Linked DNA regions of Bryobacter aggregatus MPL3. The main gene of each other region encodes a partner of the protein of the gene in region 2 in a complex. Links are inferred from orthologs where the notes say so. Each region holds a gene or a part of one and is shown on either strand. Other genes may lie near its edges. The genes, in order: rplK and rplJ.

What was found.
Region 1: rplJ (region 2) and rplK share a complex: the UniProt entries of both Bacillus subtilis proteins name them as parts of the ribosomal stalk of the 50S ribosomal subunit. The link is inferred for Bryobacter aggregatus MPL3 from one-to-one orthologs.

Annotation. Positions count from the first base shown.
Region 1 is NZ_JNIF01000003.1:3,039,392-3,055,188, reverse strand. Bases 7,019-9,845 are described here. They hold rplK (50S ribosomal protein L11), read right to left. Parts: upstream 8,733-9,845; coding sequence 8,304-8,732; downstream 7,019-8,303. Other genes in these bases: secE (preprotein translocase subunit SecE), read right to left, coding at 9,422-9,655; nusG (transcription termination/antitermination protein NusG), read right to left, coding at 8,737-9,405; M017_RS0114305 (carboxypeptidase-like regulatory domain-containing protein), read right to left, coding at 7,019-8,253. Outside these bases: M017_RS0114320 (peroxiredoxin), read left to right, coding at 4-453; M017_RS0114315 (hypothetical protein), read right to left, coding at 457-777; M017_RS0114310 (TonB-dependent receptor), read right to left, coding at 852-4,247; more of M017_RS0114305, read right to left, coding at 4,933-7,018; tuf (elongation factor Tu), read right to left, coding at 9,862-11,049; M017_RS0114265 (tetratricopeptide repeat protein), read right to left, coding at 11,371-12,981; M017_RS0114260 (tetratricopeptide repeat protein), read right to left, coding at 12,971-13,759; M017_RS0114255 (PBP1A family penicillin-binding protein), read right to left, coding at 13,800-15,797. UniProt on the Bacillus subtilis protein: Forms part of the ribosomal stalk which helps the ribosome interact with GTP-bound translation factors. Required to recruit RqcH, which is part of the ribosome quality control system (RQC), to stalled 50S ribosomal subunits.
Region 2 is NZ_JNIF01000004.1:330,564-346,264, forward strand. Bases 12,971-15,701 are described here. They hold rplJ (50S ribosomal protein L10), read right to left. Parts: upstream 14,735-15,701; coding sequence 14,207-14,734; downstream 12,971-14,206. Other genes in these bases: M017_RS0121145 (alpha/beta hydrolase-fold protein), read left to right, coding at 12,971-13,746; rplL (50S ribosomal protein L7/L12), read right to left, coding at 13,802-14,179; rplA (50S ribosomal protein L1), read right to left, coding at 14,747-15,463. Also shown: M017_RS0121105 (carboxymuconolactone decarboxylase family protein), read left to right, coding at 1-363; M017_RS0121110 (DUF1501 domain-containing protein), read right to left, coding at 344-1,798; M017_RS0121115 (DUF1549 and DUF1553 domain-containing protein), read right to left, coding at 1,811-3,967; M017_RS0121120 (hypothetical protein), read right to left, coding at 3,942-6,002; M017_RS0121125 (WD40 domain-containing protein), read right to left, coding at 5,999-7,336; M017_RS28090 (serine/threonine-protein kinase), read right to left, coding at 7,353-10,208; M017_RS0121135 (sigma-70 family RNA polymerase sigma factor), read right to left, coding at 10,205-10,798; M017_RS0121140 (hypothetical protein), read left to right, coding at 10,935-11,627; more of M017_RS0121145, read left to right, coding at 11,776-12,970. UniProt on the Bacillus subtilis protein: Forms part of the ribosomal stalk, playing a central role in the interaction of the ribosome with GTP-bound translation factors (such as IF-2, EF-Tu, EF-G and RF3).

The DNA.
Region 1 (15,797 bases), on a different replicon or contig from region 2:
CAGATGTTGCAATTGAGCTGGCTCTGGAGTGACCCCTTGGAAGTGGGCGTAGACGCGCCTCTGTTTACGGCAAAGGATCAGGATGGCAACGAGGTGAGCCTGCAGAAGCTGCGCGGCAAGAACGTCATCCTCGTCTTCTATCCGGGCGACGATACGACCGTTTGCACGAAGCAGGTGTGCGAGATCCGCGACAATTGGCAACTGGTCAAGCAGAAGAATGCCGTCGTCTTTGGCATCAATCCGCAGTCGGCGGAGAGCCACAAGAAGTTCGTCAATGGAAGGCAATTGCCCTTCCCCCTGCTGGTCGACCAGGGACAAAAGATCGGGCAGCTCTACCACGCGCATGGACTGATCGTGAAGCGGACCGTTTACCTGATTGGCCCCGACGGCAAGATCAAATTTGGACAGCGCGGCAAGCCTTCGCCGGCGGAAGTCCTGCGCTTCGCCGAGTAGGCGTTATTTCCGTTTGCAGGAGAAGGTGCCCGTCGCCTGGCCCCCAAGATCAACCGAGCCTTTGAGCGCATCGTTCTCGAGACTGCCCTTATAAACAAGCGCGTAGCCTCCGGCAGTAAAACTCAGCGTAAATTTGTTGCCCTCTGCTTTGCCGCTCAATTCGGTGTCGCCCAGTTGTCCGCTGTAGCTGCCTTTGATGTCGGAACCGGTCTGCTTCAAGTCAAAGTTCGGACTGCCACTACCGCCATCGAACTCCACAGTGCAGGCCCATTTCCCACTGAGGTCAGCAGCCGCAGCAAGTGCGGCGGCAAAAAAGAAATTCACAAGGATTCTCATGTAGAAATCATAAAGGGCTCCCCGGTAGGAGAGCCCTTTTTGTTTGTTAAAAATCGCTTTGGCTAGAAGGTATAGCGGAGAGCGAGTTGGATGTTGCGGGGAGCGGTCTGCGTCTTCTGTGTCACCTTCCCGAAGGTTGCGTTGTTCGGGTTGGTGTCCACACCGGACCAGTTCGGGTGGTTCGGGAGGTTGAAGAACTCAGCGCGCAACTGCACATTGTGGCGTTCCTGGAAGCGGAAGTTCTTAAACGCCGACATGTTGAAGTTATTGAAACCAGGGTTGTAGAACATGTTGCGGTTCTGCGTGGTGGAGAAAGTTCCGGCAACCGGCTTGGCGGCCGTTACCTGAATCCACTTGGCAGGATCCGCACTGCCCTGTGCGAACTGGCGCGGGTAGCTGGCGGCCGAGGTGATTTCCCACGGCTGCGTTCCGGTGCCGGTACCAGCAAAGTCGTCACCCGTCGTGATGCTAAACGGTTTACCGGTTTGCCATTGATAGTTACCACTGGTCTGCCATCCGCCGAGAACCATGCGCGCAACAGCGTTGCCGCTGGTCCTGTAGAAGGGCAGTTCGTACACGAAGTTGATCTGGAACATGTGGCGGTTGTCGAAGCTCGAAGCGCCCCAGAAGTTCTTGTCGTTGTAGGCGTTCCAGAGCAGATCCTTACGGCCGGAGGCATTGTCCATGCTCTTGGAGAGCGTGTAAGCAGCGCCAACCAGGAAGCCTTTGCTAAAGCGACGGTTCGCTTCGAGTTGAAAGGAATGATAGGTACTGCGAGCAGCATTCTCTTGCAAGTCAATCTGGGCAAAGCCCTTGTAGGGACGAAGGAAGTTGACATTCGCACCAGGATTGGCCTGGGTCGTACCCGGCTGGAGTTGGTTCAGATTACGAGTCCGTTCCAGGTTGTTCGCCGTGCGGCCCACATAGGCAGCAGTGACGATCGTGCTGAAGCCGACTTCACGTTCGACAGTGGTATTCCACTGGTAGGAACGTGGAATCTTGAAGACCGGATCGGTGGTCATGTAGTAGAACGGGAACTGCGTGCCGGCGGTGCCGCCGGGGTTGTCCACGTTGCCAGCGGTAACAGAGGCGAAGGGCTGGAAGGGAGCCTGACCGCCAAGGAAGACACCGTCAGAGACACCAGGACGCTGGAAGAAGCTTCCACCACCGGCGCGGACGACCGTCTTTGTATTGATCGAATAGGCAATACCAAAGCGCGGAGCCCAGTTGTTTTTCTGCAACTGACCAAAGGTGTTGCTGCCACCCGAGAACAGGCGGTTGAATGAGGGATCGCTGGCGATCGGCACACGGCCAATCGCGGCCTTGGGCCAGCCGGTTCCCGGAATCACGATTCCGTTGTAGCGGTCGCCACTGAGAACGTTACCCGTTGCACGGTCGAGAACAACAGCCTTTGCAGGATCGTACTTCGAAGGATCGAAGACGGCGATGTTGTTCCAGAGCGAATAGTAATAAGGCTGCATGATCGTGTAGCGCAAGCCCATTTCGATACGCAGCTTGGAGTTGATCTTCCAGGAGTCCTGGAAGAAGGCTTCATACATCTGGCCACGATACGGAGTATAGGCGCGCGTGCCGATTTCCGCATAGGTATCAAAGAGTCCGAGAGCTGCGTTCGCGATGGCGAGGCCGGAGTTCGGAGCGCCCTGACGGCCGTCAGAGAACACAAAACGGCCATTCTGGTTGTTGGTGCCACCGGGGACGCCACTCACGTTGATCTGGTCAAAATCGTTCTGGCCAGAACGCTCGAAGTAGAAGCCGAACTTCAGGGTGTGATTCCGGATGATCTTCGTTGTGTTGTTCGAGATCTGATAGATCGGGCCGGTTGACTGGGACGGATAAGGACCGCCGTCAACAGTACCGAAGCTATTGATTTCGATCGTCGGGATCTTGTCCTGAATTTCCTTTGCGCCACCAAAGAGGTAGGGGTAGTTGATGCCATAAGCACTGCGCTTATAGGCGCCGGTGCTCTGGTTCACCTTGGTGTAGACGCGATCGACGGAGGCGGCAACAAGGAACTCGTTGACGGTGGTCGGATTGATCGTCCACACGTGGTTGATCGAACCAGTGACGTTCGGACGGCTCTGATCGGTCGTGGCACGGTCGGTGTTGTTATTGAAACCGTTCAGGATGTGATAGGTGTAATTGGACCAGCGGGCGCGGATGGTCTGGTTCGAAGTCGGGAGGAGATCGATACCGAGGTTATCCTTGCGCTGGTTTTCAGGCTGCGAGCGCGAAGCGAAGTAGTTGTTCCGTCCCGAGAGATAGCCAGGTAAGGCATCCGGGTAGGCACGCAACAGCGCGAGGCCGTTTGAGCTGACACGATTCGCCGGGATGATGTTGCCAGGGAAAGGCGCACCCGTCGTCGGGTCATTGATCGTCCGGACCGCAAAGAACGGATTGGGGCTCAAGAGTTCGCTAAAGTTTCCGGTACGCATCAGAGGAGTCGGCACTGTCGTGGTGGCAGTGACTTCCTGGCGATAGCGCACATACTCTTGCGAGAAGGAGAAGAAGGCTCTGCTCCGGTCCGTATTGAAGACCTTCGGGACCATGATCGGACCATTGACCACGAAACCGAATTGATTGAAGGTATTCTGCGGCTTCCGCGCACCAGTCGTATTGCGGAGCCAAGTGTTGGCGTCGAGCTCACGGTTCCGCAGGTATTCGTAGGCAGTGACGTGAAGGTCGCGTCCACCAGACTTGGTGACGATGCGGACCTGACCGCCGGAGGTGCGGCCGTATTCAGCGTTGTAGTTCGAAGTGAGAACTTGAACTTCTTGCACAGTATCCACGTCAGCAGTTCCAACAGAGGTGCCATTCGAACGCGTACGAACGCCGACCGCGCCATCAAAGGTGATGAGGAAGTCCTGGCTTCTGGCGCCGTTGATCTGCAACCCGTTGTTGAGACCAAAGGTAAAACGGTTCATCGCATCGCCCTGAACGCCCGGCTTCAACTGGGCGAGCAGCAGCGGGTTGCGGCCGTTCATCGCCATGTTTTCGATCTGCTTGGCTTCGATCGTTTTCCCGACCGTAGCAGAGTCAGCCTGAACACTGGCAGTGGAAGCAGTGACTTCGATCGATTCCGATACGGCGCCGACCTCAAGAGAGATCTCTACCGAAAGCGGGATCGAAGCATCCAGTTTATTTGTCTTTTTGATGTACTTCTTGAAACCAGCGGCCTCTACGCTTACGGTGTAGTAGCCAGGCTGGAGGTTGGTGATGGTGTAAAAGCCTTCACCGGTGGTGGTTGTTTGACGTTCGGTTCCGGTACCTTCGTTCCGCGCTGTAACCTTAGCGCCAGGAATGGAAGCACCCGATGCGTCATGAACGTTGCCGGTGATTTGGGATGAGTCAGATTGAGCGAAGCCCGAGCTTGCCGCGAGAAAGATAGCGGAAAGCAAGAGACCAAGCCTGAGAGACAGCGAGCGAACTTTGCTCTTCATGATTTCTTTTTCCTCAGAACAGAGAGTGACACCTCAGATTCAGACCAGAGAAGCCTGAACCCAAAGTTGTAAGACCCTCACAAATTCTACCGAAAAAGAATTTCTTTGTGTTTTATCCGCACCTTATAGTAAGAATTCTTAATTCAGCTATAGGCATGACGGATCGGCCCGCTGATGCAGGCCGATCCGCTCGAGCTCGTTGTTCTCGTTATCTAGAAAGCGAAACGAAGCCCGAATTGCATATTACGCTCGCCGGTCTTGGACGTTACCTGTCCAAAAGTTCCGTTGTTGGGATTGCGGTCCAGGCCACCAACTGAACGTGCAGGCTCTCACCGATTCTGAAGTTCTTGCATGCCGAAAGATTCCAGTTCTGGAAGCCAGGTGCATAAAGGATATTGCGTAGACGGTCGGTCCCCGAAGTAGTCTTGGTGAACAGTGTCTGTTTTCAGGCTGCATCGGGTCTTAAGGCCGAGTCGCTGAACTGGCCCGAGAAGTTGATCGAGTCGGCCGAACCGAGAGCCCCCGATTGGAACTGCGTCACGTGGCCAGATCCGAAAATGTACGCCTCAGCTCATAAAAATCTATAATCTATAAATTAAACCGAGTTCCTGATTTTTTTTTGAGTGCTTAAAACAAGAGGCGCCCACTGGCGGGCGCCTCCTGTTTTGATGGCGAAAGCCGTCGCTTAAAAGTACAGCTTCGCGCCGAGTTGGATGACGCGGGTGGTGATCCCTTGCACGCCGCCGCCAATCGAGCCGAAGGTGGCCGAACGAACGTTGAGATCGAGAGTGCCCGGGTCTGGATTGTAGTTGTTGAACAAATTGAAGATCTCCGTCCGGAACTCCAGGCGGCGCGTTTCCCCCAGACGGAATTGCTTGTTCACTGAGAAGTCAAAGTTCGTAATGCCCGGCAGCCGCACCGCATCGGTACGCGGTGAGGTTCCGAAGCGGCCGTAGGCTGTGGGGTTGCGCACCGGATCGGCAGCCAGGAAGGCGTTGGTATTGATCCACTTGGCCCAAGTGCGGTCTCCCCCGGCCAGATTGCCGTTCTGTCCGGCCACCTGATCAGGACGCGAGTTGATTCCCGTGCCCGTCGTATCAATGTTGGCGCTGACAGGAGCCGGATAGCCGCCCTGGAACGTCATGATCGTGCTGAGATTCCACCCCCCCAGGAGCGAACGTGCAATGCCTTTCGAATTTTTGAAGAAGGGCAGCTCATAGAGGATCGTATTCACAAAACGGTGCCGCAGGTCAAAGCCGGAGGTGGAACGGTCATTCCGGAGATTGAAGATGTCCTGAGGAGCACCGATGAAGTTTCCACCGCCCACTTGCCCACCGATATCGGACGGGCCGGAGATGGCATGGGACCAGGTGTAGGCGGCCAGAAACGTGGCCCCCTTTGCCAGGCGGCGCTCGGCCTTCACTTGGAGCGCGTGATAGATCGAATTTCCGATGGACTTATCTCCTGTGACGGCGCGCTGGAACAGTTGGTCCGGACGGCGGGAATTGAGCGAAGCAAGTCCAGGGGTCCGCGGATCCACCACCTCGATCGGACGGTTCATATCGCCGAAGGTGACCAGTAAGCGTGTGCCCTTCGAACCGACATAACCGGCATCGATCACGATGTTCGCAAAGACCTTCTTCTGGATGTTCAGATTCCATTGCTGGATGTAGCTGTCTCGCATTTCCGGATCGTTTGATACGGCAAAGTTCAAAGCCCCAGAGGTTTGCGCGAGCGCGAAAGGATTGTTGAAGAAGATGTTGGGCGTCGTGGAGGTGCTGCCGATCAGAGCAGCGCCCGAAGTCGCTTGCGCACCCTCGGCCATGGCGAAGATGGCGTTTGAGATCTGCGGCGTGTAGTAGAGTCCGTAACCGCCACGGATCACCATTTCATCAGCGAAGGTGGGACGGTAGGCAAAGCCGAAACGTGGGCCCCAGTTATTCTTATCGGGACGGATGAGACCGCGGCCATACTTCGAGTTCTGCGGGGTGATCAGATCCGTCACGATCATGCCGTTCTGCCCGATATTAACGAACTTGTCGTCGGCCTGGGTGTACTTGCCAAAGTAGTCGTAACGGAGACCGACGTTGACCGTGAGACGTGAGGTGGGACGCCAGTCGTCGCTGAAGAAATAACTCTGCCAGAGGTTTTTTAGACGGGTGGCCGTCGGAGTTGGATTGATGCTGGACGTTTTGACATAGCCAAGCATGAAGTCTGCCATCGCCGCGCCCGTATACGTTCCATCAAAGCCGAAAGCGCCACGGGCAGCGCGAGCCTGATCGAAGGTGACTTCGCGAATCGCAAGATCGATGCCCGCTTTGAGGAAGTGCTTCCCATGCTGCCAACTCAGAATGTCCGCAAACTGCGTGATGGAGTTGGAACGTTGGCGCGGGCCGATCTGGCGTTGGAGATCAAACACCGAGAAGCCGCCATCATTGCCGCTGATGGAGATGGAAGGAGGTCCGTACTCAAAGGGCCGGCGAGAGACCAGAGGCAAGCCCATCTTGCCCGCAATGTCGAACTCCGGCTTATTGGAAGTTCCGAAGTTTTCAAACTCGGCAAAGCTGTGCGTACCGCCTTTGAAATCGTTGACCAGGGTGGGAGAGAAGGTGTGGACATAGCCACCGCCCCAGGTGCGAACGCTGCCCAGGTTGTCGCGCTGGTCATTGCCCCAGAAAGGGATTCCCGCTTCAAAGGTATCGTTCCAGGCATAACGCAGATAGATCGAGTCTTTCGGCGAGAAGTTATGATCCCCACGAACCAGGAAGTTCTTCTGCCGCGAGAGCGCGCTGGGTGTCGCGGAGATAAAGTTGAACGCACCCTGGCTGGTGTTCGGATTGGGCGTAAACGGCAAGAACGCTTTCGCCTGCGGACTTAAGAGGCTCGACGGAATCTGGTTGTTCGGAAAAGGGCCGACGCCCATCGGATCCCGCAGGATAATCTTCTCGCCGGTACGCGCATTCGTGAGCTGGCTGAAATCTCCGTTGCGATAAGCAGTCGGCGGCACGATGCGCAGACCCGGGGTGGTGGCCTGCAGCAGCCTTCCCTGCTCCCAGTTGAAAAAGAAGAAGGTCTTGTCAATGCCGCGATAGAGCTTAGGAAGAAACACAGGACCACCGACATTGGCGCCAAACTGATTGCGATTCAGCCGCGGCGGAGTGACATCTTTATTGGCAATCGCATCGTAACTCTGCGTCAGCGCGTTATTGCGGTTGAACTCCCAGAGAGTGCCATGCAATTGGTTTGAACCACGTTTGGAGATGATGTTCACATAGCCACCCGGTGCCCCGCCCGCTTCAGCTCCGTAAGTGGAAGTTTCCACCTTGAACTCACTGAGAGAGTCGACGGAAGGCGAGAAACTGTAACTCATCGCGTCATAGTCCATGATCTCGATGCCATCGAGGAAGAAACGATTGGCGGTATCGCGCTGTCCGTTTGCCGACATCGCTGTTTCTCCATAGGCAGAAGAGGTTTGACCGATCGAGCCGCGGCCGCGGCGTACTGTGATCGAGCCGGGAGTTCCCGCCTGGACACCGGGAATCAGTTGCGCTAACTGGACAAAGTTTCTGCCGTTGAGGGGCAGATCCGATACTTTGGCGGCATCGATGACCGTGCCCACCACGGCGTTGTCCGTTTGCAGGATCGCACTGCTGGCAGCGACCGAAACGGTTTCGGTGACATCACCGATTTTGAGCTGGAAATCCTGGCGCAGAGTTTGTCCCACCTGTAGGTTCAAGCCGGTGACGGACTGGGTCTGGAAGCCCTTGGAAGAAAGCGTTACGGCGTAATCGCCAGACGGTAGAAATGGAAGATTATAGTTGCCAGATTCGTCGGTACGAGTATCGCGAATCGCGTTAGTACTGCTACTGACGACTTTAACCACCGCACCGGGGACCGTAGCACCTGTCGAGTCTGTGACAGTACCCGTTAGTGTGGCAGTGGTCTGCTGTGCGAGTAGAGAGGCAAGGGAGAAAATGAGGCCCAAAGCAAAGATGCGTAGCGACATGCGCTACGCATCGTATCAATATTAAAAATATAAAGTAAGCCCTACAGGGATTAAACTACGTCAACACCCATGGAGCGAGCCGTACCCTTCACCTGATTGATCACACCTTCGAGATCGAAGCTGTTGAGATCGGGCATCTTCGTTTTGGCAATTTCCTCCACCTGCTTCATGGTGATTTTGCCAACCTTGTTCCGATTGGGTTCCTTCGAGCCACTGGTGATGCCAACAGCCTTCTTGATCAGAACCGGCACTGGCGGGGTCTTGGTGATGAAGGTGAAGCTACGGTCAGAGAAGATGGTGATGACAACAGGGATGATGAGGCCAGCCATATCAGGAGCAGAGGTCTTCGCATTGAAGGCCTTGCAGAATTCCATGATGTTGACGCCTTGCGGACCAAGAGCCGTACCGACCGGAGGGGCGGGAGTTGCTTTGCCAGCGGGGATTTGAAGCTTTACTGAGCCAGTAACTTTCTTTGCCATTTGCTTATACCTTCTCTACTTGTAAGAAATCGAGTTCGACAGGGGTGGAGCGGCCGAAGATCGTAACCATGACGCGCAGCGTGTTGCGCTCGGTATTGACTTCGTCGACCTTGCCGGAGAAATTGTTGAACGGGCCATCGACGATACGCACCGTTTCGTTCTTTTCGTAATTGACCTTCGGGCGGGGAGCATCACCCGGACGGGCCTGCCGGAACAGAACTTTATTGACTTCGTCTGCAGTGAGGGGAACCGGAGTATTGCCGCCACCCACAAAGCCTGTCACACGAGGGGTATTTTTGACTTCGTGCCAGAGCTGGTCATCCATCTCCATCTGGATCATCACGTAACCCGGATAGAGCATGCGCTCACTGGTAACTTTTTTACCGTTCTTCATCTCGACAACCTGTTCCTTGGGAATCAGGATCTGGCCGAGACGGTGATCGAATCCGAAAGCCTCAGCACGGCTCTTCAAGGATTCAGCAACTTTATTTTCAAAACCCGAATAAGTATGAATGATGAACCAGTTCATATTCGGATGGGAATCTTCTTGAGACTCACCAGCCGGAACTAAGTCCTCATGCTCTGCATGTTCTGTTTGCGCAGCTTCTTCAACCCCTGGCACTACATCATCAGGAGCCACTTGGTTTTCGTCGATCTCGTCAAAGTCGGGCATGGATGACCTCGCGGCGCTATTTCGCGCTCATCTTAAAAACCTGGCTCACAGCCCGGACGAAGAGCTGGTCAATCACTGCGAAGTAAGCTGCGAAAAGAAAGACGCTGGCGACGACGACGGTAGTAGTGGCGATGACTTGCTTACGGCTGGGCCAAGTGACCAGACGCATCTCCTTCTGGAGATCTTCAAAATAGTCTTTTACGTTCTGCGGCCAGGAGCTGGCCTTTTCCATTGCGTTTTCAGTCGCCATTTTCAACTTTCCGGGAGTAGAGGAAGATTTGGCAGGGGCAGAGGGATTCGAACCCCCAAAGGCGGTTTTGGAGACCGCAGGTTTACCGTTAGCCTATGCCCCTATTGGAACCAATCAACAGTATAAAACAACTGGGGGACCGAAAACCGGATGGGCATCGCCTCCCGGCTTCCGGTCCCCACAACAAGCGCGAGAAACTCGCGACCCTACTCGATGATTTCCGACACAGTACCGGCGCCGACAGTGCGGCCGCCTTCGCGGATGGCGAAGCGCAAACCCTTATCCATCGCAACCGGCGTGATCAGGTCGATCGTCATCTGCACGTTATCGCCAGGCATCACCATCTCGGTGCCTTCCGGCAAGTGCGCCACACCCGTCACGTCCGTCGTACGGAAGTAGAACTGAGGACGATACCCGTTGAAGAACGGAGTGTGACGTCCGCCTTCTTCCTTGCTCAGGACATACACTTCGCCCTTGAACTTCTTATAGCCCTTGATCGAACCCGGCTTCGCAATCACCTGACCGCGTTCCACGTCGTTCTTTTCAATGCCGCGCAACAAGAGCCCGACGTTGTCGCCCGCGCGACCTTCGTCCAGCAACTTCTTGAACATTTCCACACCCGTCACCGTGGTCTTGCGCGTCGCCGTAAAGCCGACGATTTCGCATTCCTCACCCACCTTGACGATGCCCTTTTCGATACGGCCAGTCACTACCGTGCCACGGCCCTGGATCGAGAAAATGTCTTCGATCGGCATGATGAACGGCTTGTCGATGGCGCGCTCCGGAATCGGAACATACGCATCCACCTGCGCCATCAGGTCGTCAATTTTTGCTTCCCACTGCGGCTCGCCATTCAGCGCCCCCAAAGCGGACACACGCACCACCGGCAGATCGTCGCCAGGGAACTGGTAGCTCGAGAGCAACTCACGCACTTCCATCTCCACCAGCTCGAGCAGCTCGGCGTCTTCCACCATGTCGGTCTTGTTCAGAGCAACGACGATGTAGGGCACACCCACCTGACGGGCCAGCAGGATGTGCTCGCGGGTCTGGGGCATCGGGCCGTCGGTGGCGGCAACGACGAGGATCGCTCCGTCCATCTGCGCCGCACCGGTGATCATGTTCTTGATGTAGTCGGCGTGGCCGGGGCAGTCCACGTGAGCGTAGTGACGATTCGGCGTCTCATACTCCACGTGCGAAGCGGCAATTGTGATACCACGAGCCTTTTCTTCCGGCGCGTTGTCGATCGAGTCGAAGCTCCGGAATGTGTTCTTCGGGTTGTGCCTGGACAACACCTTCGTGATCGCTGCCGTTAACGTCGTCTTGCCGTGGTCGATGTGCCCAATCGTGCCAATGTTGACGTGCGGCTTGCTACGGTCAAATTTCTCTTTCGCCATGTTGCTAACGCCTTAACTAAACCAGAGTGGAGTTTTTGATCCTGAAAATCAAGCGGGGAAAAAAATCTGGAGCTGATGACCGGGATTGAACCGGTGACCTCGTCCTTACCAAGGACGCGCTCTACCATCTGAGCTACATCAGCCCGCTTGCACTACTGTATCAGGACGAGTGGCGCATTGAAAGAATCAATGGTGGACAGGGAAGGATTTGAACCTTCGTAGGAGGTAAACTCCGACAGATTTACAGTCTGTTGCCATTGACCGCTCGGCCACCTGTCCGGGTGCGCACGAACCCTCAAAGAAGGCCGCCTGACAACTTTTCTATCGTATCACAGGGATCTCAAATCGCAAAAGCATTGCGTGAAAAGCTGTATCAATTCCTGTGGGGAGAGGGAAGATTTTTGGCTTCGTTGGATCGACCGGAGTAAAGAGCCGGTGCGCGGCAGCCAGCATCTCGGTACGCAGCTTCACCAGTTGCGGTTGCGGCATCGCCGCCTGGATACGAGCGGCCAGAGCCGCTTCATTGGGAGCAGGCTGGCTGAGCAGGGCAAAGATCGAAAATTCGGTGCGCAGATTCGGATCCCGGATCTGCGCGCTGAGCGCCTGCAGCGTGGCCGGGGAGGGCCGCACGCCATCAACGCCGAAGCGCAGGATTTCCAGATAGAGATCAAGGGCCGCCTTGAGGTCACCAGTGCTCTTCTTGGACTCCGTCTGCAGTAAGGCCTGCGCTTGGGGCCAACGGCCCGTACGAGCCAGCCAGACGGCACGCTGGAAGAACTGTGCGTGGCTCGGAGCGTTGGCAAACACCTGCTTCAACCAGGTGTCAAAGAGAAGATCCGCCGCCTTCACATCGCCGCCATAGAAATTTGCAAAAGCAGCCTTGCGCCACTCCACTCCGTTTTGGAAGTTCGGGAAACGTTGCGCCGCCTGCTGGAAGGAGTGGGCCGCTTCTTTGAAGTTACGATTCATGTAGTAGATTTCACCCAGTGAATCGATCGGATTGGCTTCGTTTGGAGCAAGACGGCGATACTGCTCCATGGCCTTGACCGCTTCGGGTACTTGCCCCTGGTTGGCGTAAGCGTAGCCGAGGCTGTTCCACCAATCGGGTTTGTTCGGTTCCTGCCGGGAGAGTTCCTGATACTCTTCCACCGCGGTGGGCCAATCGCCAAGATTGGCCGCCGTGGCTGCGATTTCTGCCCGGAGCCGCAAGTCGCTGGGACGCAAAGGGAGGAGCTTCTTTGCCGCCGCCACCTTTGCCGTGGCGTCTGGCGCAAGTAGAAGGCTGGTTTGCGCCTTGGTCAACGGATCAGCATCGGACGGGAGCTTCGCCGCCATCGCCTGCGCTTCTTCCGTTCTCCCTGCACGCAAGAGCTGATCGATGATCACCGGATAGGCCGGAGCAAAGCCCGGGAAGCGTTGCTGCAGCGCCAGAAAGGGATCGAGCGTCTTCTGCGACTGGGCTTGCATGAAGGCGCGCCACGCGCCGAGATCAGCAGGAATCTCCGTCAGCTTTGCGTCCAGCATACGGCCCAGCATTTGCGCGGAAACCTGGAGCAAACCGGATTCCGGCACCTTTGCCGTGAAGCTGGAAAGAATGTTGGAAGTGGCGGTGTCGGTGAGACGCGCTTCGATGAGAAAGTCCTGGCCCGCCGGACGAATCGTTCCGCTGATGAGGCGGCCCGCCCCCAGTTCGCGCCAGCCCTCCGCATCATGCACGACGGAGACCGCCAGCCGGGGGTCTTGCACCAGGCGCTGGGCGCTTGCATAGGCAATGAGAGACCCCATCCAGTTCTGCGCGGGATCGGGCCCTTGATTCTCAAACTCCTGAATCACGAGACGCGAATTGACAGGAGAAGGCGCCTGCCGGGAACACCCGGCAAGCGCCAGAATGAGGATCGAATAAATTGTGAAAGATTTGCTGCTAGAGGACACGGAACTCCGACTTCAGAAGTGTCTGAAACTCGGGCTCATCCTTGATGGCCCGGAATGCTTCGTCGCCCGCAATCTTATCCCGCTCGGAGAAACCTTCCTCGAGCGCTTTCCGCAAGTACTGCATGGCCCGGTCGTTTTGCCCTCCCTTGGCATAAAGCTTGGCCAGATGATAGTGGAACTTGGCCCGCTCATCGACACTGCGCTCCTGCAGAACGGTCCCCTGCGATCCCCGATTTTCAAACACATTCGGATCGAGGCTCAGCGCGGTCTGGTAAGAGGTGAAGGCCAATTCGTACTTCTTGCGGGCGAACAGTGCGGTTCCCAGATTGGAGTGGATGCTCGCCGAATTCGGGGCGTAGAGAAGGGCTTTTCGATAGTGATTGGTTGCGCGACGATAGTTCTTCTGAGCATACGCTACCGTGCCGAGGTTGTTGATTGCTTCCGCATACTTCGGGTTCAGCTTGACCGATCGCTCATACTGCTTGCGCGCCAAATCGAGCTGGCTCAGCTGGTGGTAAGCGATGCCCACTTTGTTCCAGGTGACCGGGGAGTTTGCCGGCATCTGCTGGTACATCTCGACCGCCTCACGGAACATCTTCCGTGCCATGAAAATATCGCCCCGCATCTCGGGGCTGAGTTCCGCTTTCTCTGGAGGCGGAATCGGATTCGCTACAGACGAAGGCGTCGCAGTCGACGCGGTGGTGAAATTATTGGCGTGAGGCTGGCCAAGCAGAGCCGAGACAGCCATTGTCGAAACAAACAGGGTGCGTAGTCGCATCGGGCACCTCCACTTGCTTCAAATTCTAATCCAAAACGATTTATTTGAATATCGACCGGATCTTGCCCCAAATACTCTTTTTGTCCTGGGACCCTTCCTCCCCCGGCTTTGCCCGGCGTCCGGCATCGCCCTCAGCAGATCGAGCCGTCTCTCCGTCTTTCTTCCGGATCGTCACGCTGCGGCCCCCAGAAGAGACCTGCCCTTCCCCGCCCGCAGAAGAAGGGTGGGACGAAACGCCCGCTTTCGGCTCTTCCAGATCCCAGCCAAAGACCTGCGTCTGGCCGCTCACTCCTTCAACCGGCTGCGTGCCAGCGACATAATACTCGGTGCGTCCTGCGCCCAGCTTGCCAGTGGCCACATCGACCTCAGCCGAGACCACACCTTGCGGCGCCTCAAAGCCATGGACATTGCGATACTCACGGTGGGTGTGGGCGCGCTTCATGAATTCGGTCCAGATCGGCAGTGCGGTTTGTCCGCCGGTCAGCTTGATGTCGCGATTGTCATCAAAGCCAACCCAGACGACGCAAACCAGCTTTGAGGTGAAGCCGGCAAACCAGCCATCGCGGCTGCTGCCCGTCTTGCCGCCCGCCGGTAAGGTAAAGCCTCGGGTGCGGACGCCAGCACCGGTACCGGCGCGCAGCACGTCTTCCATGAGATTCACCATGATGTAATCAATACGCGGATCGAGCACTTCGTGGCGCTCCACCTTCTGCTCGAAAATGTTGCCTCCAAAGCGGTCGCGAATGGTGCGCACCCAACTGGGCCGCGAAGCGATCCCGTTGGTGGGGAACATCGTATAGGCACCCGCCATTTCGATCGGCGTCACCTCATAGGCGCCGAGCGCTACGGAAGGCGTCGCCCGGACCTCCATATTCAAACCCGCGCGGCGAGCGAGCTTCACCACTTCCCCATAGCCAACGGCTTCGGCCAGCTTAATGGTGGGGATGTTCAGGCTCTTCATCAAGGCCGTGCGCAGGCTGACGGCTCCGTAGTATTTTTCCTGGTAGTTGCCGGGATCATAGGAGCGGCCATCGTAATAGAAGGTAGTGGGTTCGTCCACCAGCATGGTGGTGGGCGTGAAGACCTTCTCGCTGTCAAACAGAGCCGTATTCAAGGCAGCCGCATAGACCAGCGGTTTGAAGATCGAACCCGGTTGGCGTTTGGCCATGGCCCGGTTCAATTGCGATAGCCCGTAATTGCGTCCGCCCACCAGCGCCTTGATTTCGCCATTGCGCGGATCGAGAGCAACCAGGGCCACCTGGACGGTAGCGGGCTTGCCATCCTTGTCATTCTTATGCCTGCGGGCGATCGCTTCGTCGACTTCCTTGAGCCCGGCGCGTACAGCATCGGCAGCGTCGCGTTGCAAATCGACATCAAGCGAGGTGAAGACACGGTAGCCGCCATCCTGGAAATCGATCGAAGGAAACTTCTGGGTGAGGGTATCGTTGACGAGATCGACGAAATAGGAGGAATCGGCCGAGTCGCCATTGCCGCGGACGGTGCGCACTTCGGTGGCCGTGGCGGGCGCATAGAGCCGTTCGTCGATGTAGTCGTTGTCGCGCATCAGACGGAGAACGATATTGCGGCGGGTCTTCGCCTTCTCCGGGTACACAAAAGGATTGGTTGCGCTCGGACGCTGGATCAACCCTGCGAGCAGGGCCGCCTCAGGCAGCGTGACGTCTCGGACATCCTTGCCCAGATAGGCTTGCGCGGCCTCGCCAAAGCCAAAAATATTGAAGCCACCCCGCCAGCCCAACGGAACGTAATTCGCATAGTACTCAAAGATCTGCTCTTTGGTGAGCTTCTGTTCGAGGATCAGCGTGTACAACGCTTCATTGATCTTGCGCCGCCAGGTCTTCTCTGGAGTGAGGAAGAAACCACGCGCCAATTGCTGGCTGAGCGTGGAGGCTCCTTCGGCATGGCGTCCGGTCGAGATGTCGACCATGAGCGCCTTCACAATGCGGATCGGATCAAAGCCAGAGTGTTTGAAGAAGCGTTTGTCTTCGACACTGGTAACCGCATTCACGAGCGTCTTGGG
Region 2 (15,701 bases):
GAAGTACGAGCCGTTTTCGATGACATCATGGCGAAGCGGAAAACGGACTCCGTCAATAACTTTTGGAAGGCGCTCGCTCACGACCCGGTGACGCTCCGCCGCACCTGGGCGAGCATTCAGGAAGTGATGAGTGCGGGCGAACTCGATCCGCTCGTCAAGGAGCTGATTTACATCGCCGTCAGTGCGACCAACGGCTGCGAGTACTGCATCGCCTCACATAGCGCAAGCGCTACGGCGAAGGGGATGACCGACAAAATGTTTACCGAACTGATGGCAGTGGTGGGCATGGCGAACGAGACGAATCGCCTGGTTGCCGGCTACCGTGTTCCGGTGGACGAGCGTTTTAAGCAAACAGATCAGTAACGATCTTGCCTTTGACCAGTTCGCGCGGCTGGTTCAGATGGTTGCGAATCTCCATGTCCGGATCAATGCCGAGGCCATAGTAGATCGTGGCGAGCAGGTCGTTCGGGTGGACCGGCTTTTCCTTCGGGCTGGAAGCGGTGGCGTCCGATTCGCCGTATTGCATCCCGCGTGCAATTCCTGCGCCGGCCACAATGCCGCTGTAGCAATAGGGCCAGTGGTCGCGGCCATCGGGGCTGTTTGAGTTGCCGCTGGTGGAGACTCCCATGCGTGGGCTGCGGCCAAATTCTCCGATTGCAACCACCATTGTTTCCTTCAATAGGCCGCGTTGGTCCATGTCTTCGAGCAATGCCGACAGGGCGCGGTCGAGCTTGGGGCAGTGCAGGTTCTTCAGTGGTGCGAAGTTCGCGGCGTGTGTGTCCCAAGCTGTTTTTTCAGGGTCGCCATTGGCCACCGAAGGCCAATTCACTTGTACGAACTTGGTGCCGGCTTCGATCAGCCGGCGCGCCATCAGGACACTTTGTCCAAAGGTATGATTCCCGTAGCGCTCGCGCATGGCGACGCTTTCCTTGGTGAGGTCCATGGCGTCGCGGGCCTTTCCACTCAGGACGAGGTCATAAGCTTTGCCATAGTATTCGTCGACGGCGGAGGCATTCAATGCCTTCTCCAAGTCCGGCATGGAGCCGTTGATTCCCTTCAGCAACTCAAAGCGATCTTTCAGCCGTTGCGGGGGGATCTCTTTGCGCAAGGCAAGATCTTCGAGCGTTACTTTTTCTGCCGGGTCCTGATACATCCGGTACGGGTCGTAGGCCTTGCCGAGGAAGCCTGCCGCGCCACCTTTGCCGATGATGCCGCTCTCCTGCAACGGGCGTGGCAATTCAACAAAGGGCAGCATTGCGTCCTTCATCGGCATCATCTTGCTGATGTGGCTTCCTGCGGTGGGGAAGTCGGCTGCGTTTGGCGGCTCGAGTTGACCAGAAGGCGACACCTTATCGGGGGGATAGCCGGTGAGCATCTGGTAGATCGCCGCGGTGTGATTGAAGAGGCCATTCGGCGTATAAGACATCGAGCGGATCAAGGTGACCTTGTCGAGCGCCTGCGCCATCATCGGCATGTGCTCGCCGATGTTTGTGCCGGGGATCTTCGTCTTGATCGGTTTAAACTCGCCGCGGATGTTGGAGGGAGCGTCTGGCTTGGGATCCCAGATATCGATGTGGCTGGGGCCTCCCTGGAGGAAGATCATGATCACGTTCTTGGCTTGTGCAAAACCGCGCGCACCCGCATACTTCTTCGCCACATCATTGGCGAGAGCGGCTTTCTGAGACAAAAAGAAGCCAGGCAAATGCAGCCCTGCCAGGCCAAGAGAGCCAATACGCATCAGTTCACGGCGCGTGGGACCTTCACAGGTCTGTGCCGGATGTCCGGGAATGTTTAGCATGATTCGCTTCTCCTAGTAACTGTATAGAAAGCCTTTGCTGTTGAGCAGAGCCCACAGCAAATCCTGCGCGCGCGTCGCTCGCGCGCCACCTGCCAAATACTTCACACCCGCGTCGCTCTCGGCCTTGGTCGGCACCCGAGAGAGGGTCGCCAGGTACAACTCTTCGATCATCGCGGTGTCGGATTTGCCCGCGAGCACCATCTTGGCCACACGGCCCTTCGGGTCCGCCACCGCATCCGAGATGGTGGTGCCGTTCACCAGATTCAATGCCTGCGGCAGGCTGAAGTCCGCGCGCCGTTCGCATTCGCAAGCGGATTCGCGGGTGGGGCGGCCAAATAAATCGAGAAAGCCATCGCGGCCCACATGTGGATCGGGCAACTGCGAGGCCATTGTGTCCTCTGGCAGTTCCGGGAACTTGGGTCTCACTCCCGCCGCCATTGTGACGGCGTCCATCAATTGTTCTGATCCCAGTCTCCGAGGGGCAGCGTGCGAGAAGTTGTCGGTATCCTTCGCGTTCCACTCGTTCGTCGTGATTGCAGTCTGGTAGACGCGCGAGTTGACGATGGTGCGCATGAGATGCTGCAAGTCGAAGTTATGGTCGATGAAGTCCTTGGTTAAGGCATCGAGCAGCGCGGGATTCGATGGAGGATTCGACGCGCGAATGTCGTCCACCGGATCGATAATTCCTTTGCCGAAGAAGTAGCTCCAGGTGCGATTCGCCATGGCCTTGGCGAAGAAAGGATTGTCCTTGGACACCAGCCACTCGGCGAGCGCATCGCGACGGCGCTGATTGCTGGGGATATTGATCTTGGCCGTGGAGGCGACCAGAAACTCCGGAGCCACCACGTGGCTGTCCTTGGGGTGCTTCATCTCGTAATCGTTGCGCGTGTCGTAGATGATCTCTTCGCCCACCTCGTATCCCGGCCGCAAACCCACGGCTGAGAAGAAGGCGGACATCTGGTAGTACTGATTCTGCGTCCACTTCTCGAAGGGATGATCGTGGCATTGGGCGCAGACCATCCGGACCCCGAGAAAGACCTGCGTCGTCTTCTCCATGGTCGGCTTCGGTTCCCGTGTCGTCCGGAAATAGTTCGCTGCCGGGTCGTCGTAGGAACTGCCCTTGCTGACCAACAACTCGCGCACCATCTTGTCGTAAGGCTTGTTGGTGGCAATGCCTTCGTGGATCCATTCACGGAAACCGAAGGTGCCTTTCTCGCCAAGAAACTTTCTCGAGGATTGCAGCAGGTCTCCCCATTTCACGGTCCAATGATCGGCATAGGCGGGGCTGGCAATCAGCTTGTCGATTCTCTTGCTGCGCTTCACACGAGTAGGAGTTGGGTCGGCGGTGAAGGCCTTCACGTCCTCTGGCGTTGGCAACTGCCCGGTGAGATCGAGCGTCACGCGGCGCAGGAAGGTGGCATCATCGACCAGCGGCGAGGCCTCCACTTTGATGCGGGCCAGCTTGTCATCGACATGGCGATCGATGTAGTTGTACTGGGGGAGTTTCTTTGCCACAAAGCCGGGTTGTGGATTCAAGATCGTCACCGGGATGGTGGCGTACTTGCCCTGGTAGCGCACCAGCAGCGTGGCCTCGCCGATGCGCTCTCCCGAGACACGCGCTGTCGCCGTATCGATCTTTGCGACATCAGGTGTGTTCGATTCGACGGTTGCTTCTTTTGTTACATCGCGGCTGAGTCCGTCGGCGAACTTTGCGATGACACTGATCTGCGCCTTTTCTCCTGGTTTCGGCATCGCGACGAGCGCGGGGGAGACTGCAATCGAGGTAACCGCATCCTTTGCCGGATCCCCATAGGGAACGCCTTGCGCAATCCAGTTGTAGATTGTTTTGTAGTAAGCGGAATCGGCATCAAAGCGCAGTCCACCGCCATGGGGAATCTGCTGCGCGGGTTTGGCGAGCATCAGGCTCTGCTCCGGCTGCGCCCGGTTAAACCGGCGGCCGGACAAATCGTAGAGAAGCGATTGGTAGTCGTACTGCGGGTCGTAGCCACGGAGGGAGAGCTTGAAGCCGTTCTTGCCTTTGGCCGCGCCATGGCAGGGGCCGGAAGTACAGCCCGCCTTGTTCAGGATCGGCGCGACATCACGGAGGAAGGTCACGGGTTCGGCGGCACTGAGGAGTACGGCGCTAGCGAACAGTAGTGTTAGACGCATTCGTCTGGGTCTCCTGAGCTTCCGGTTCCGGCACATCGAGCCGTAGAATCGGAGCGACTACATCGATTGGTGTTCCGGCGAGCATGACACGGCCGGTGGCAACTACGGCATAAGGGCCGGGTAGAGAACTCTTGGCGGTGGTGACGAGGAAGGTGCCTGTGCGAGGGTTTGCTCGATCCACTTCCATCTCGATGATGCGGACTGCTGCCAGATTCGGCACATCCACCCCGATGGTGGGCGGTACGGCCTGCATCGTGTTGTCACTCTTGAAATTCCAGCGCACCCGATACTCGTAGCCTGTTTCTTTCTTCTCGCTCTTGAGGAGCGATAACTCGAGCGTAGCGGGTGTCGGCGTCGTGAGCGCGGCAGGCATCTGGTAGCCCAGCCAAGGGCCGACCAGGGCACGTTGCCGATCGACAACTCCCTGCGCGGTAGCGCCGCTCACACCGATGGTATAGGCCAAGCCGGCCGCCTTGGTCTCGAGAGCTCCCCCTTTTACCAGGAAGCCGATCTCGGTCCCTTCGAGTTGTGTTTCGGGCGATGCTGTTAAGCTCAGCACGGCACGGCGGTTCATCGTTTTCACGAGTGGGTCGGGCATTTCGGCGGGAATTAAGCCACCAGAAAAATGAACACCGTTCGGCAAGCCGATTGGGGTCACCGTCAGCGGTCCCATGTAACCACGCCGTTCAATATCAACCGCGACCATCGCGGTGCCGCCTCGTGGGATGTTGACAAAAGGATTGAGAATGGTCGCTTTCAATTCCTGTGCGGCACGCCGGGCGTGTAGGCGATAGCCATAATGCGGACCGCCGCGCGAAGCCAGGTCCTCGACCGTGAGCGTGATCTTGGTGACGCCTTCTGGAACCTGAAGCATCAGGAAGGGGTCGCCGAGCGTTCTGCTGCTGACCTGGACGGCGGCAACATCCACTGGCAACGGGCCGTCTCCCGCAGAAGCCAGCTTCTTACCTGCTGGGTCATATACGGTGAGGAGTCCGGTGAGTTTTGAGGTTCCAAGTTCCCGGGCTTGGAGCTCGAAGATCAGATCTTCCCCCGGCTTCACACTCAGCTCATAACGATCCACTTCCCCCGCCTGTGCCAGCCTGCCATTCACGGTCACCGGCAAGGGGAGGTTGCCACTGACGGGCTCCATTAATTCAGGCAAATCGCCAATGGCGAAAGGCAGCGGCAGGGCAGGGGAATCGGGAAGATTCACGAAAGTCTGCCGGGTCTGGAGCTTCGATAGATCGGCGTTAACCTTCACGTTCGAGATGGTCAGCTCGACGTTCTCGCCGCGCCTGCCTCCGAGCGGATAGATCTCGCTTGCGTAGGAGTAAGCGCCTGTCTTCAGACGATAGAAGTCCTGCTGCTGCGAGGAGAAGCGCGCATCAAAGACTTCAACGTAATAAAAGCCATCTTTGGGAAAGGTGAGATCGAGCCGTGCGTCGAGACCGATCGCAGGATCATCTTCACTGCGCCCGATCCGCTTGCCGGCGGCGTCATAAACCTGAATCACTGGATCGATCGCAGAACCAACGCGGCGGGCTTCGATTTCAAAGACGCGGCGCTCATTCGCTTTTCCCTGGATGCGATAGAAGTCGCGCTCTGCGCCGATCAGGCGTCCGTTCAACGTCAGTGGTGTTGTGGGTAAGCTCTGCGCTTTCTCGATGGAATCATTCTGATGGGGCAGGGCACCCGGCCTGGACTCCTCCTCTGTGACTTCCGGAAACACGCCCACGCTGAAGAGCAGGATGTTTGAAATTCCGTTGGCCCCTCGAACGCGGATCGGATAGACGCCAACGGCCCAGTCCCCGGTGGGCTCGACGAGAAAGCTTGCTTGCGTCGCCGGATGTTCATTCCCCAGCGCGGTGAAGGTGGCGGGCAGACTGGACACGATACTGGCGCCTTCCCCCAGGCCTGTGCCGATAAGAGTTAATGTGAACGGGCGGCCCTTCTGCGCGCCGCGCGGTTGGAGCTCAACCAGATTGGGAGGCGCGGCGAGAGCAACCCATCCGGCCAACAAAAGAAGCATTCTCATTTGGCACCTGCTGTCAGCGTGGCGGTGATCGGTACGGGTACGAATTCCCGGACGAGCGAGCAATCCGCAGTCGAATAGATGCGGACCTTTCCATCGAAGCCGCCCGTGGCGAGGCGGGTTCCGTCTGAGCTGAAGGACAAGGCATAGATGCCAGCCGTATGCCCTGTACAGCTTAGCTTGTGGTCTCCGGTATCAGCGTCATAGAGATTCACCTTGGGAGACTGTCCGGCGACGGCGATCAGCTTTCCATCGCCAGACCAATCGAGTGCCGTGATGGGCCCATCCTGCCGCTCGATGCGGCGCACCAGGGTGGTGTCATCGGCGATCTTCATGTTGCGTGGACGGTCGAGCAGGTAGACATAGGGGTAACGGTCCTCGCCTCCGAAGACAACGATGTCCTTCTTGGGGTGACGGGCGATGGCATAGAGTTCGCTCTTGAGGAGATTGGCGTTCTCCAGAAAGGCTCCAGAATTCGCGTCGATGATCTTCGCTGCGCGGTCCCGGCTGACGGACACAAAGCGTTTGGAGTCGACGCCAAAGACGGTGGAGAGCACCCAGTCCTCGTGGTTGCCGATCTTGTAGAGCTCCTTGGCTGTTGCCGTCTCAAAAACATGTACGGTGTTGTCGGCTGCACCGACCGCGATCTTGGAGGCATCAGGAGCTAGGGAGGCGCCGAAGACCGTATCGTTGGTCAGGACGGCTGTTCGCAGGAGCTTGCCATTCGGTGCGTCCCAGATCTGCACTTCGCCGAACTGAGCGGGCGTTCCACCGCCAGCGATCAGGAGCTTGCCATCACTTGAAAACGCAAGAGAAAGAATCCGCTCCGCCTTTCCATGCAATCGAATTGGCGCACCTTCGCCCGACACGCGATGAAGCAGCACTTCCCGGTTGCCGGAGACTGCGATCTGCTTGCCGTCGGGGCTGAAGCGCAAGCTCGTGATGACGGGTGGCTGCAAGTAGACGCTTGGGCGATTGTCATCCACGCTCGCGGGCGTGTCGTCTTTGGCCCCTGCCTGGATCCAATCGCGGAACACCTGTACGTCAGCCGGGCTGAGCGGGGCAACCCCGAGGGGCATTCTCGGTTGGGCGGCGCCCGTCAAATATTGGATGGTGAGACTCTCATCCGCTTTGCCAGCGGCAAAGGCCGGACCTTTTTTCCCACCAGCGGCAAAGGCGGCGTAGCTGGTTAAATCCAGGCCGGACGCTTTGGCAGAGGGCTGATGACAGCCGGCACAGTTCTTCTGCAGGAGAGGACGGACGTCGCGATAGTAGCTGGGCGCGGCGGCCATCGTCGCCGTGCTGAGCAGGAAAAGCCAACCGGTCGATCGGGGCATGATGCGGATGGTCGAATTATTTCATAGCTAGCACGGACTTTGCTCGGTCATAAGCCTTGCGCAAGGGAAGACGATCGGCGTCATTCCAATCTGGAAACTTGCTGGTATCCATTCCGGCCAGTACATCGAAGCAATGAGAGAGGACGTCCCAGCCGCGAATCCAGAGTTCCCGGTTATTCTCGGCTTCTGCAAAGCGGGTCAGGACCACGCCTGCTTCCCCTTCGTATCGCAAGATCCGAATGTAAGTGAAATCATCTTTTTGATTCTTGATTTCAAGGTCACGAGCTTCTTCAATGACGCGGCTGGCGTAGTCGAGTGCTTGGCGGTCGCCCACATTCGCAAGTGCATCCGCATAACGTTGGTAGGATCGGATCCGCTGGGTCCCGGTTAATAAGTCCTCATTTGTTGGCGGAAGGGCTTCCCATTCCTGCGCCTGGCGGCGATAGGCTTTCAATGCGTCACTGGTGCGGCCGGAGTCTCGCAGAGTATCTGCGAAGTTATTCAGCGCTCCGAAGTATTGCGCGACGAATACCCGGTTCTTGCTCTCGCCCTTCTTCAAGGTTTCGAGAATGGCGAGCGACTTCTCGGTTCCGGCCAGAGCTTTGGGATAGTCTTTCATCCTGCGATGGAAGCTGGCGACACGAGTCAGGCTCATGGCGTAGTCGTATTGCGCGGTCACGTTATCCGGGTCTTCTTGTGCGAGTTCTGCCCCCAGCTGTGCCATTGCTTCATTGGCGGCATAAGAGCCAGGATCATTAATCCGGTTCATGCGGACGTAGACATCAGCGATGTGACTATTCGTCATCATGAGACTGCGTTTGACTTCCGAATCATTCGGTGCCGCACGCACAATCTCCTCGCGCATCTTCTTTACCTTGGTCAGTCGCTCGAGTGCTGCCGGGAGATTGAGCTGTTGCACCAGGATGTTTCCCTGGATCGACTGCACCATGGAAAGTCTTGATTTTGCATCGAGATCCTCGGGAGTCTGCTGGAGACGCTGCAGGAGGATTTTCTCAGCACGGCTGAAGCCGACGACATCCACCAGTCTCGGATCACGCCGGTACAGCGCCGCGTGCGGATTCACAAGCGCGGACACAAGTAATAGATTGCCTGCGGGGTCTGCCGGTGCGGTGCGCAAGACATACTCGGCTTCTTTCACCGCAAGCTTACTGGTTTCTACAGAAGCCTTTGGCTCTGCCGAAATATAGGCCTCCAAGGTGGCGATTCTCTCGTGGATCGCCGACAATGCCTTCCAGACCGCCAGGTCTTCCGGTGTCTTGGCCTTCAGTTTGTTGAGGAGTGAGAGTGCCTTCTGGTACTCTGCCATCGCGGCTCGCCGGTCGCCCATGCTGGCACGGGATGCCGCACCCAGCACTTCACCGAGGCGTTGGTAGTAGGCGGCCAAGTCGATCTGGAGACGCGCGTCATCCGGTTCTTCCTTGGCCAGCTTCTCCACCGCCCCTGCCGCAAGGGTCAACAATTGCAGCCGCGCTTGCGTGCTGCCGGGCAGACGTTCGACGGTATCGTAGAAGTTGCGTAACGAATCGCCTACCAGTTTTCGTTGCTCTTCAAAGCGCTGCTCGGCCATATCGCGCAAGTCATTGGCGATGCGGCGCTGCTCCAACGCTTCTGCGGCTTTCCACTCCGCTTCCTCGGATTTCAACTCCGCACGCTGCCGCTCGCGCTCGGCTAATTTACGCGCCTCTTGGGCATCGTGTGCGGACCAAAGCGCCATGCCAGACCCAACTACGATACTCAGCACCATGGCCGCGCTTGCCACCGTTACCGTTCGATGCCGTCTCACCCATTTCATGGCGCGTTGACGGATCGTATACTGCCGCGCCGTCACTGGTTTGCCTTCGAGATAGCGAAGTAGATCGGCACGAAGCTCGCCCACGCCCTCATAGCGCTCTGCGGGATCCTTGCGCAGCGTTTTCAGGATGACCGTATCGAGGTCGCCCGCCAGACTGGGAGCTTTCAGGCTCGGCTTGGGCGCATCCGAATAACAGACTTGCCGTTCACTTTCTGCGGGGGAAAGTCCTGCCAGTTGAAAGGGCGGTTCTCCTGCCAGCAATTCGTATAGGACGGCGCCAAGACTATAGACATCGGAAGCGACGCTGACGGCGTCGCCGCGCGCCTGCTCCGGACTGGCGTAGTCCGGAGTCAGAATCCGCAACACGGTTGCCTGTGCGCCGCCTTCTTCTTCGAGGAGTTTTGCGATTCCGAAATCCAGCAATTTCGGAATCCCCTCCTGAGTCACCAGAATGTTGGTCGGCTTCAGGTCGCGGTGAACCACCAGATTCTGATGGGCATAAAGCACGGCCTCACAGACCTTTACGAACAGTTCCACGCGCGCCCGGAGAGATACGTGTTGTTCCGCTGCCCATTGGCCCACGGGTTTGCCTTCGACGTATTCCATGACGAAGTAAGGCTGTCCATTGGCCGCGGTGCCGGCATCGAGGAGTCTGGCGATGTAAGGGTGTTCGAGGCGGGCCAGAATGCGCCGTTCCGCTTCAAAGCGCTGGCGGAGGAGCGGCGAATCCATTCCACTGCGAACGAACTTGATTGCGACCTGCTTCTCGTAAGTAGAGTCTGCCCGCCTGCCGAGATAGACTGCTCCCATGCCGCCATGCCCGATCTCATGGAGAATCTCATAGGCGCCGATCCGCTTCTCGGGTAGCGTGACCATGCGCGCCGCCTTCTTCACGGTCGTTGTGATCACCGCGTCGCCACCTTCGGTGGCCAGCAGCCGCAACACGGCAGCACGCACTTCCTCCAGCTCTCCGGCGAGCCGGGCGGCGCGTTCGGGTTCAGGGGCATCGGCCAACTCGTGAAACAGTTCTTCCACGCGCGGCCAGTGAGTCTTGTTCATCGCCCTCCCAACTGTTCGGACAACCAGGCGGTGGCAAAGCGAAGATCGCGCTGCACGGTCACCGGAGAGACCTCTAAGACTTGCGCCATCTCCTCCACCGTTAGCCCAATGAAATAGCGGAGTTCAATCGCTCGCGCCTTGCGCTCATCGAATTCCGCCAAGCGCTCCAGGGCTTCGTCCAAGGCGGTGAACTCCGCAGCGTTCTGCTTTGAATAGACCAGTGCTTCATCGAGCGAAAGCACAACCGCCCCGTCGCCGCGTTTGCCCGCCAGATGCTTGCGTGCGTGATCGACCAGCACTTGCCGCATCAGCCGGGCCGCGACTCCATAGAAGTGCTTCCGGCTCTCCCAGGCAGGGACGCTGCCTCCCGCGAGACGAAGATAGACCTCGTTCACCAGCGCCGTCGGTTGCAGCGTGTGGCTCGACTTCTCTCGCCGCAAATAGCTGTTGGCCAACTGGTGCAACTCGCGGTAGATGAAAGGGACTAATGCATCGACTGCATCGGGACGGCCCTCCCGCCAGTCTTGGAGCAACTGTGTGATCTCTCCATGGTCCGCTGCGATCATCGGGGGCTGAGGTAAGTCTGGCATAGCTTTGCGTGTCTTCCAATAGTGTCATTTCAGGAACTGAAAAATACTCTGCGGACACATGACTGGATTCTCAACTTTCTCACGCACGCAGGATAAGAGGGCTGAAAAGTCCCAATCTTTCACCTGAGGAACTGTCTTGTACTCCCATCGTCTGCTTGTCCTATCGCTTTTTCTTGCCGCCTCAACCGTCTCGGCCGCCACCATCACGATTGACGCTACGGCGTCGGGCTTCTATCAGTCAACCGGAAGCGCCATGGCAGGGAACTATGCAACCGGCTGGTATGCGGTAGGCAGTTCCGAGATGCGCGGCTTCTTTCTTTTCGATCTTGCCGGTGTTACAGGGTCCATTGTTTCGGCGCAGTTGCACGTCTCCAGCGGGAACGGAAGCACTACCGGCTACTTCAGTCCAGATCCTTCTGAAACCCTTGAACTCTATGATGTTTCCACGATGGCTGCGACGCTCCAGTTGGGCAAGGGTGGGGCGAGTGTCTTTGATGATCTGGGGACTGGGTTGATGCTGGGCTCCGCGACGCTGAGTCATCTCATTCCAACATTCATCAATATCGAGCTCAATGGGGCTGGCCTGAGTTATCTCAACTCGAATCTGGGACCGGTTGCGTTCGGAGCGGCCATCACAACTTTGACAAGAGGCTCAGAGAATGAAGCGATCTTCAACTCCACAAATGCGAGCTTGACCAGGCAACTGATTCTCGTGGTGGAGGATGGCCCGAATCCGCTGATTCCCGATCCGGCCGCCGTTCCGGAGCCTGCCACCTTGTGGCTGGGGCTCTTTCTTTTACCTCTGCTCAAAAAAAATCAGAAGCAATGATCCGTTTCACGGTGTTTTGGCGCATGTGAATTTAGAGAGGCATCTCGGGGGCGTTGGAATTCGGAGGGGTTCCAGCAAACTGAGATGCCTTTTTTGATCTCTGTGCTGCCCGCGGGCAGGGAAATCGCATAAAGTTCCTATAGAACTTATGAAGAAACCTTTTTGGTTGTGCCTGCTGCTGGCCTCGTCCTGGGCGCAGCAGCCGCCACCAGCTCATGTCGATCCGACTCCGGAACAATCGGCCCTCATCGCAGCGAAAGTACAACAGCTCGACGGTCTTGTCGCGAAATTGAAGGGCGATCCCGATCTGATCACCGATGTTGCGGTCTATCAAAAGACCGGGCACCAGATGCGCGAATTTCCGGAAGAGTATTTTGTTGCGGAAGATGTGCCGAAGGCGATTGCGGTTCTCGATCAGGGGATCGAGCGGGCCAATGCGTTACTGGCAGGCAATGCGCCGTGGATGAAGAGTCCGGGGCGGCGGATCCATGGCTATCGCTCCTCGCTTGACGGCTCCATCCAACCTTATGGCCTGCGGATTCCGGCCTCTTATGACGGAACGAAGCCAGTGAAGCTCTATGTGTGGCTGCACGGTCGCGATGCCAAGAACGCCGAGTGGAACTTTATTGATCGTGAGCTGCGGGTGGGCAACGCGCCGCCGAGTCCGCCTGACGAAGGACAGATCCAACTCGATCTCTATGGGCGATGGAATGGGATTGCCTGGCACTGGGCTGGTGAAGTGGATGTCTTTGAAGCGATGGCTGATGTGCAGCGCCGCTACAAGATCGACCCCAAGCGGATTGTCCTGCGCGGCTTTTCGATGGGAGGTTGCGGCGCCTGGCACATTGCGCTGCATCATCCGGGACGCTTTGCCGCCGCTGAAATCGGTGCTGGCACTTGGCCCTATCGCTCGCAGATGCCTGGCTTTCCGGATTACCAGCGTCTGCCGCTCAACATCTACGAGAATATTCTCGAATGGTCTCTGAACGCCTATAATTTTCCGCTTGCCGGCCATGATGGAGAGAATGAAACAGGCGTCAGTTCCATTCCCCCTTATGCGCCTCCCGGTACGAAAACCCGTGGTCAGTTGGAGAGTTCGATCCGGGTGCGGGAGCAATTGGGCCGCGAAGGCTATGAGAGTGTGGGAGACCCTTATGATCTGGCGGCAAAGGGCACCGAAGCGGTTTTCTACATCTCCAAGGACACGGGACACGGCACGAGCAAAGAAGTGCGTGGCAAGCTGGATGAGTTCCTCAAGAAGTACGGTGACCGTGGCGTGGTGTCCCCGGACCACCTGCGATTTGTGAGTTGGACCACCCGCTACAACCGCTCGCATTGGGTGACATTTGATTGGCTCGACAAGCACTACGAAAAGGCCGAGATCGACGCTGTTCGCTCCAACAACGGCACGCATTATGAGATGAAGACGAAGAATCTCGCACGCCTCACTTTGCGTGAGATGGACAAGGCGAAGGAGCTTCAGATCGATGGCCAGAATGTGAGGCTCAAGCCCGGCTCGGAAATCAGTCTGGAGAAACTCGAGGGCAAGTGGCGTGTGGCTGGCAAAGCGCAAGGACTGCATAAGCAGCATGCTCTCCAGGGGCCGATCGACGATGCCTTCCTGGATGCGTTCCTGCTGGTGCGTCCGACGGGCACGCCCTGGAATCAAGAAGTCCACGAGCAGTCGCTCCGGATTCTGACGCGCTTTGACCGTGTTTATGCCAAACACTTGCGGGCGCATCCGCGGATCAAGGAGGACCGTGACGTGACTGAGGCCGATTTTGCGAAGTACAACGTTGTTCTGTTCGGAGACCCTGGCAGCAATCGCTGGATCGCAAAGCTGCAGGGCAAGTTGCCGGTGGAATGGAGCAAGGAGACAGTGAAGATGTCCGGCCAGAGCTATTCTGCGAAGGATCATCTTCCAGCCTTGATCTACCCGAGCCCGCTGCATCCCAGCCACTACATCGTCCTGAACTCGGGGATGACCTCGGAGGAGAAGGAACTGCGTGGCGAGTATGCCATGCCGCGATTGGGCGACTGGGCTGTGCTGAAGGTGAAGGCTGGGGACGAGACGCCAGACATTGCGACGGCCGGCTTGTTCAACGAGCGCTGGAAATAGAAAAAAGGCGAGTCCCTTACGGGGCTCGCCTTTTTTGTTTCGCTGGTGCGAAGAACTACTTGACTTCGACCGAAGCGCCAGCGTCGACGAACTTCTTCTTCATCGCTTCTGCTTCGTCCTTGGTCACGCCTTCCTTGACAGTCTTCGGGGCGCCATCGACGAGGTCTTTGGCTTCCTTCAGGCCGAGCGCGGTGATTTCGCGAACAACCTTGATGACGTTGATCTTGTTGGCGCCTGCGCCGGTGAGAACCACGGTGAATTCCGTCTTCTCCTCAGCAGCAGGGGCAGCCGCGCCAGCGGCAGGTGCGGCCACAGCAACGGCGGCGGCAGCAGCCGATACGCCGAGCTTTTCTTCGAGCAGCTTTACGAGTTGGGAAGCCTCGAGAAGGGTGAGGCCCTGGATTTGTTCCGAGATTGCGTTGATGTCAGCCATTTTCATCTACTCCGTTAAATTGATCTATTACTGATTGAACTTGTTTTCTTTGACGCCCTGATCGACGACCACGGCCAGGTTGCGTCCAACGCCATTGATAGCGGTGACCAACTTCTGTGCCGGCGCGTTGATGACATACAGCAACTGCGCGTAGATCTGTTCCTTCGAGGGCATGTTGGCAAGATCGTTGATGGATTGCACTTCAACGACTCGCCCTTCAACGAAACCGGCCTTGAATGTGAAGGTCGGATTCGCCTTTGCATAACCAACGAGAGCTTTGGCAAGAGCGACCGGGTCGCCACTTGTGTAAGCAATCGAGTTCATACCTTTGAGCCCAGTCACCGCCCCGGCAACCGGAAGACCTTCGCTTGCCTTTTCAGCCAGCGTATTCTTCAAAACCCGATAACGTCCACCAGCGGCGCGAACCGTCTTGCGGAGCTCATAGTCCTGAGCGACCGTCAGCTTATCGAAGCCCGAGACGAAGACGTTCTGCGACTCTTCGAGAGCTTTTTTAATTGCTTCGAAATCTTTTTGCTTGTCGACTTTATTCTTCATGGTTGCTGCTCCTTAAACCGCTACCGAAAGTTTAGAAGTGACGTCGGAAATATCGAGCGTGATGCCAGGACCCATGGTCGAGCACAACGTCGCACTTCGAACGTACTTACCTTTCGCAGCGGAGGGTTTGGCGCGCAGCACAGCTGAAATGAGGCTTTCGGCATTCTCGATCAGCTTGCCAGTTTCAAACTGGATTTTGCCGACCGGAGCGTGGACAACACCGGTCTTGTCGACACGGAACTCCACTTTACCTGCCTTCACTTCATTCACAGCGGTTGCGACGTCAGTGGTGACCGTTCCCGTTTTCGGGTTCGGCATAAGACCACGCGGGCCGAGCACCTTGCCAAGACGCGCCATAGAGCGCATCATGTCGGGGGTCGCAACAACCGCATCGTAGTCGAGCCAGTTCTCTTTGATGATCTTTTCGATGATCTCTTCGCCACCGAAGAAGTCGGCGCCGGCTGCTTCAGCCTCACGCACCTTTTCTCCGCTAGCGATCACGAGAACCTTTTTAGATTTGCCGAGTCCATTGGGAAGTACGACCGTGCCACGGACCATTTGGTCCGCATGCTTGGGGTCGACGCCAAGGCGCATGTGTATTTCAACGGTTTCGTTGAACTTAGTGAATTTGATCTTTTGGGCTAGACCAACGGCTTCGGTCACGGAATAGGTCCGTGCTTCCACCTGCTTGGCAGCAGCCAAGTATTTTTTTCCCTGTTTATGAGCCATGATTCTTGTTTTCGAACGGTTTACTGCAAAGTACTGCGAAGAAAGATCCAGGTTTGACCCCGGGGTAGGATAACTCAGAATGGTTCAAACGGCTTCCGGCACAGACTACAGCCTTCAGCCTCCCAGACGGAGGGACCGAAGTTTTGAGTGTATAACAGCTTGCTGCCAGATTGCAAATCTGTCATCCTGACGCCCATGCACAAAATCCCAGTGGTTATTGTGAGTTGGCTCACATTCA